Regions from separate parts of the Geomicrobium sp. JSM 1781026 genome, predicted to be linked through region 1. Evidence: a T-box and tRNA genes for the amino acid it is inferred to sense, from the RefSeq annotation. Region 1 holds a T-box; the other holds one or more tRNA genes.
What was found. The T-box of region 1 lies ahead of ileS (isoleucine--tRNA ligase). A T-box ahead of a tRNA ligase gene usually reads a tRNA of that ligase, here a tRNA-Ile.
Positions count from the first base shown of each region.

Region 2: it encodes a tRNA-Ile, which carries the amino acid that the T-box ahead of ileS (isoleucine--tRNA ligase) is inferred to sense. The anticodon was not compared.

Region 1 is NZ_JBHFQF010000001.1:391,222-394,724, reverse strand. It holds gene ileS (isoleucine--tRNA ligase) at 1-2,006, opposite strand, end outside; T-box leader at 2,044-2,270, opposite strand; gene ACE1TF_RS01970 (DivIVA domain-containing protein) at 2,320-2,838, opposite strand; gene ACE1TF_RS01965 (YlmH family RNA-binding protein) at 2,857-3,503, opposite strand, start outside.
Region 2 is NZ_JBHFQF010000012.1:20-3,522, reverse strand. It holds gene ACE1TF_RS17765 (Na/Pi cotransporter family protein) at 1-828, shown strand, start outside; gene ACE1TF_RS17760 (DUF456 domain-containing protein) at 848-1,339, shown strand; tRNA gene ACE1TF_RS17755 (tRNA-Met) at 1,405-1,481, shown strand; tRNA gene ACE1TF_RS17750 (tRNA-His) at 1,502-1,577, shown strand; tRNA gene ACE1TF_RS17745 (tRNA-Ile) at 1,586-1,662, shown strand; gene ACE1TF_RS17740 (superoxide dismutase) at 1,872-2,483, shown strand; partial or broken gene ACE1TF_RS17735 (ISL3 family transposase) at 2,667-3,503, shown strand, end outside.

The sequences.
Region 1 (3,503 bases):
GCGACACGGTCGGTTGCTGGGTTAAAGTCATGCAAGTTGCCGAGCATAAAGCGTAACGTGTTACGGATCTTACGGTACGTCTCTGACACTTGCTTTAAGATATCATCAGAAACGCGAACGTCAGATTGGAAATCTGTTGATGATACCCACAGCCGTAAAATATCGGCCCCCAGTTGCTTCATCACCTTGGCCGGATCTACTGTATTTCCAAGTGATTTGGACATTTTTTCGCCTTTACCGTCCAGTGTAAAACCGTGGCTTAACACTTTCTTATAAGGAGCGTCACCTGTAACAGCAACGGCGGTGATGAGGGATGAATTAAACCACCCTCGGTATTGGTCAGATCCTTCGAAATACAAGTCTGCTGGACGGTGTTGATCGGCTCTTTCTTCCAAAACGCCTTGATGCGAAGAGCCAGAATCAAACCATACGTCCATAATATCGGTTTCACGTGTAAAGTTTCCGTTCGGGCTTTTTTCAGACGTGTAGCCTTCTGGCAACAGATCTTTCGTCTCCCAATCAAACCAAATGTTCGATCCGTGAGTTCTAAACAACTGTGCCACATGATCAATCGTCTCCGTAGAAATGATCGGTGACCCATCTTCTTCATAGAACACCGGAATAGGAACGCCCCATACGCGCTGACGACTAATGCACCAATCGCCACGATCTCGAATCATATTGTGGAGACGTACCTCTCCCCACTTCGGTTGCCACTCCACGCGAGCAATCGCATCGAGTAAGTCTTGTCTCATATTATCAACACTCACGAACCATTGTTCGGTCGCTCGATAGATGACAGGCTTTTTCGTTCTCCAGTCGTGTGGATACGAGTGTGTGATGAACTGCAACTTGAGTAAAGCCCCGTTTTCATCCAACTTTTCCGTAATCGGTTTATTCGCTTCGTCATAGAAAAGGCCTTCAAAACCAGGAGCTTTGTCCGTCATTTTTCCTTTATCGTCGACGGGACAAAGTGGCGGTAAACCGTAATGTTGACCGATGATAAAGTCATCTTCACCGTGACCTGGTGCGGTGTGTACAGCACCCGTACCCGCTTCTACAGTAACGTGGTCACCTGTCATGACGAGTGATTCACGATCATAAAAAGGGTGCTGAGCGGTAATGTTTTCCAATTGGTCGCCAGTGACTGTCTTTACGACGTTCATAGCGTCCCACTCCAACGCCGTTTGAACTTGCTCAAGAAGCTCTTTAGCAACGACGAATCTGCGTGCATCCGCTTCAACGACGACGTATTCATATTTGGGATGCACAGAAATCCCAAGGTTCGCTGGCAATGTCCACGGCGTTGTCGTCCAGATGATAAATTCATCCGTTTCATCGAGTACGCCTCGTCCATCTTTCACCTTCATAGCTACATAAATAGACGGTGAACGTTTGTCGTGATACTCAATTTCCGCTTCTGCCAATGCTGACTCTGAAGAAGGGGACCAGTACACCGGCTTTTTCCCTTGATACACGTGACCTTCTTTCGCCATTTCGCCGAATACTTTAATCTGATTCGCTTCGAAATCAGGCGTCAGCGTCACATAAGGGTCGTCCCAATCCCCAATCAGACCGAGTCGTTGAAATTGTTCTTTTTGATTTTCCACTTGCTCCCACGCATACGCCTCGCAAGCTGCCCGAAATTCTGAAATCGACATTTTCTTACGATCGACTTTCTTCGTTTTCGTAAGCGCTGTTTCAATCGGCAATCCGTGCGCATCCCAACCAGGGACGTATGGCGCTTTATACCCATCCATATTGCGGTGTCTCACGATCATATCTTTGACGATACGGTTCATCGCATGGCCGACGTGGATGTTCCCGTTTGCGTAAATCGGTCCGTCATGCAAAACGAACATCGGCTTGTCACTGTTCTTCTCCATCACTTGATCATATAAATCGGCTTCGTTCCATTCTTCCAACCTGACTGGCTCTCGATTTGGTAAGTTCCCTCTCATTGGAAATTCAGTTGTTGGCATTCGTAATGTCTTCTTAAAATTCATCGTATCCTCCTATAAACATAAAATAACCCCGTCCACAAAAAGGGACGAGGTTTACCCGCGGTACCACCCTGATAACTGCTCGTTCGCAGCCACTCAAGCCCAATTATCGCTTGGTCACGTCGTAGTCTACCACTATAAGTTCATAGCTTCTTTACGATAGCTCCGAGGTGATCTTCACAAAAACGGCTCGTATTGGGCTCCCACCGTCCCCAACTCGCTTTGCCAAGCTCGTGTTTTTGTTACTGTCCTCATCTTTGCTTCATATTACGTGTAATTTGCATGTAGTATATTGGAAAATGGCGCAAACGTCAAGTCAACGACTTTCACGATCATCATATGTATGCTGAAGTTCCTGTTCGTCTTCTTCTTGTACATCTGTAAGACTATCCCAATCTTCATCATCCAACAATTCCAGTTGCGCTTCGATCAGCATCTTAAAACGCATCCGATAAACAGCCGCTTGTTTCTTAAGCTCTTCAAGTTCTAGTGCAATCTTTCGCGACTTAGATAGCGCATCATTAATAATCCGATCGGCGTTTTTCTCAGACTCTTTAATGATCAGCTGTGATTCTTTCTTTGCGCTCCGCTTCACTTCTTCTGCAGATTCTTGTGCAACGAGAATCGACTTGTTCAGCGTTTCTTCAATATTGGAAAAGTGATCCAATCGACTTTCAAGCTCGTTCACCTTTGTAAACAGTTCTTCCTTTTCTCGAATGACCGTCTCATAATCTTTAATCACCTGGTCGAGAAATTCATTCACCTCGTCCATATCATACCCTCGAAAGCCTTTTGTAAACTGTTTATTATGGATGTCCATCGGTGTTAATGCCAAAACCTACCACCTCCGTATTTATTTTTGTTCTCCATAGTGAATACGCACATTGCCTTTTTTTGTTGTCGAGCCAAGTGACAACAGTTTTCGCCTGCCGTATTGACGAACCGACAGTGTATCACCTTCTCTTAGCACAAAGGCAGGTTGGTCGACGACCTTCCAATTCACTTTCACTCGCTCTCGTTCTACTAACGCTTTCGCCTTAGACCTGGATAGCTTGAAAAGCTCTGCAATGACCGTATCAAGACGAAGGGACGATACAAACCCTGAGCGCTCTTCCCACACTTCACGCATTGGAACAGCCTCGTCTAACGACACGACCTTCGGTACGATACTCGTATTTCCCGCTTGATTAAAATGGGTGCGGACGAAGTCTTCCATCTCTCCGGTAACAAACCATTGTACAAACGTATCAAACACGTGTAAATCGCCATACATCTCTCGTTTAACACCAAGACCCATGAGTGCACCTAACAGATCCGGATGACTCAACGAAGTGAATTTCGGGTCAAATGACGCCTGGAACACCGTAATGTGAAAGCGACTCCGTTCCGGGGACTCAAAAAACGGATAGACGAGTGCGCGCTGTCGCTCCGCCTCGTCCACACCTCCGAAAAACGCCACTTTTACATTGTCGTCGGCACCGATCACATCGCGGACGATGT
Region 2 (3,503 bases), on a different contig from region 1:
TTAATTGAATGGTTTGAAGCGACGTTGGACTTATCTGCGCCAATGACGATTGCCTTTGCCCACGGAACGTATAACGTGACAAACTTGCTTATGCAAGTCGCATTTATTGGGTTGCTGGCCACCGTTGTGACGAAGCTTATTCCAGGAAAAAATGAAGAGATTGAATATAAAGCGAAGCATCTTGACCCAACCTTTATCCAACGAGCGCCATCGATTGCGCTTGGTCAAGCGAGGGAAGAGACGTTGCGAATGGCGAACTTTGCTGAATCAGGTTTGGATGAAGTATTCGAGTACTTGCATACGAACAATCGCAAAAATGCGGAGCGAACGATACGTTACGAAGAAGCAATTAACAATCTAGACAAGACGATTACAGAGTACCTCATGCAGATTTCCAATCGTTCATTATCTACGGAAGACTCCTTTACGCATACGATGCTTCTGGATACGGTTCGAGATATTGAGCGCATCGGTGACCATATGGAAAACATTATGGAATTGGTTGATTATCAGATTAAAAATAAAGTATCATTATCTGATGAAGCGAAACACGATCTGGATGAAATGTTTGATCTAACGAGACGAACGTTGCAAGATGCGATTTATGCAATGGAGCATCATGATATTGATGCTGCGAAAGCGACCGAAAAGCAAGAAGATGAAATCGATAAGATGGAACGTAAGATGAGAAAGAAACACATTTTACGAATGAATGAAGGTCGTTGTTCAGGATCAGCAGGAATTGTGTTTGTCGATATTGTGAGTAACTTAGAACGAATCGGCGACCATTCCGTGAATATCGCAGAAGCAGTTTTAAACGAAAAATAATTTTAGAGGAGTGAGTGGCATGGATATTTTATGGATTGCGCTTGCGGTCATTATGTTTGCATTGGCGATAATTGGAGTCGTCTACCCAATCATTCCAAGCGCCCCAGCGTATATCTTGTCGCTCATTTTTCTTGCTCTTTACACAGGATTTGACACGTTTAACACCTTCTATTGGGTTGCCCAAGGCATTCTCGTTGTGTTCATGTTCGTCATTGATTTTTTGACGAGTTATTTCGGGGTGACAAAGATTGGTGGATCAAAAGCAGCGGTTTGGGGGAGCATGATCGGGTTAATCGTTGGTCCGTTTATCATCCCTCTCCCTCTTTTTAACTTATTGATTGGCGCTTTTGTTGGAGCAGTACTCGGTGAACTTATTGCTGGAGGCTCTAGCTTAAAGAAACTTTCAAAAGTCGGCCTCGGTTCTCTTCTCGGATTCATCGCGGGTGTGCTCGGGAAGTTTGTACTCATATTTATCGGTGTTGCACTCGTCGCCGTTGGCTGGATTTGGTAGTTTTCCTATGAAAACTATTGCAGACATTTAGTTTCTATGATATATTATCAAATGTCCTTAACAATGGCGGTGTAGCTCAGCTGGCTAGAGCGTACGGTTCATACCCGTGAGGTCGGGGGTTCGATCCCCTCCGCCGCTACCAATTACATAATAGTTCTTATGGCGGCTGTGGCGAAGTGGTTAACGCACCGGATTGTGGTTCCGGCATTCGTGAGTTCGATTCTCATCAGCCGCCCCATTGACTGAGGACCCTTAGCTCAGTTGGTTAGAGCAGACGGCTCATAACCGTCCGGTCGTAGGTTCGAGTCCTACAGGGTCCACCATTCATTCAATGAATCCCCTCGCTAAATGCGAGGTTTTTTTCATTTCAAATGTTTACTGTTGTGAAAAGCAGGGTACGGATAAGTATAGGCAAAGCCTATTCCCTTGCTAAATAAAGTCTGCTTTGCTACTGTAAAAATGAAGCAAGTTGACAGAACGGTTGTCAACGGCTTTTAACAAAACGAGAAATCAACCTAGGAGGCGTTTTATTATGACAAACTATCAACTTCCTGATCTTCCGTATGCGGCGAATGCATTGGAGCCACACATCGATGAGACGACGATGAACATTCACCACGGGAAGCATCACAATACGTATGTGACGAAGCTTAACGATGCTCTTAAAGGCCACGAGCAACTTGCGAGCCAAACGGTTGAAGATCTTGTAACGAACTTAGAAAAAGTTCCAGAAGATATTCGCACAGCTGTCCGTAATAACGGTGGCGGTCACGCGAACCACACGCTTTTCTGGACAATTTTAAGCCCAGAAGGTGGCGGAAAGCCAGCGGGTGAACTTCTATCTGCCATTGAAAACAAATGGGGAACGTTTGATGCATTCCAAGAAGAATTCACGAATACTGCGCTAGGCCGCTTCGGTGCAGGCTGGGCTTGGCTCGTTGTAAATAACGGAAACCTAGAAATTCAAAACACGCTTAACCAAGACTCTCCACTTACAGAAGGAAAGATTCCTGTTCTTGGTATTGACGTTTGGGAGCATGCGTATTACTTGAAATACCAAAACCGCCGTCCAGATTATGTTGCGGCATTCTGGAACGTCGTTAATTGGCCAGAAGTTGCGCGTCGTTATAAAGAAGCGCTATAAGCGAGTGATTTATGTTATAAAGACCTGAAGTAATTACTTCAGGTCTTTTTTTGATCTTAAAAATCGGCTCTACACTAAATGTTGGGGTGGAAAAACAACTGAGGCAAAATAAAATACGCAGGCTCCTTTGTCCTCTATACTTGAATTTGCGGAAACAAGTTATAGACAAGGAGCTGCGTATCCATGCATTTTATCACATCATTCCCGGGACTGGAAACGATGACGGTCACCGACGCTCAAATTATCGAAGACACGTGCCACTTGCACGTGGAAATGGAACGCAAGAAACATCGTTGCCCAGCGTGCGGGGAGAAGACGAACAAGGTTCATGATTACCGACTGCAGAAAATCCAACATTTGAAACTTTTTGAGCGCAATACCTTACTGTGGTACCGGAAACGGCGGTATGTGTGTGCCTGTGGCAAGCGGATTCCGGAAGCGTGCCCAGTGGTGGAGCACGATCAGCGCCACAGCGTGGAGTACATCCAAGCTTTGGGGCTGCGCGTCATACAAGGCAAGAACTTTAAAGACACCGCAAAACAGCTGTTCACCTCTCCAACAACGGCAATGCGACGTTTTGGTCAGCTCGCTCCACGGATGCTGGAAGAAGTGGTGGCGTTGCCAGAAGTGATCGCCATTGATGAGTACAAAGGTGACACGAATGGCGAACGTTTTCAAGTCCTGATTGCCAATGGAGAGACCGGTGTGCCTCTGGATATTCTGCCGAATCGAAAAGCCAAGACCCTTAAGCGCTATCTTCAGGAAAAAGGCGGGGGTGTCAAGATGGTTGTGATGGATAGGAGCCCTTCCTTCAAATCCTCGGTGAACCAAGCCTTGGGTCGTCCGATCATCATTGCCGATCGTTTTCATTTCTGTCGCTATATTTATTGGGCGCTAGACCAAGTGCGGCGCCGCGTACAAAAAACGTTTCACGAGTATGATCGAAAGAAGTGCAAGCAGATGCGCCATGTCTTTCATAAGCGTCCGGAAAAGCTAAGCGAGAAGCAAACGTGGTACTTG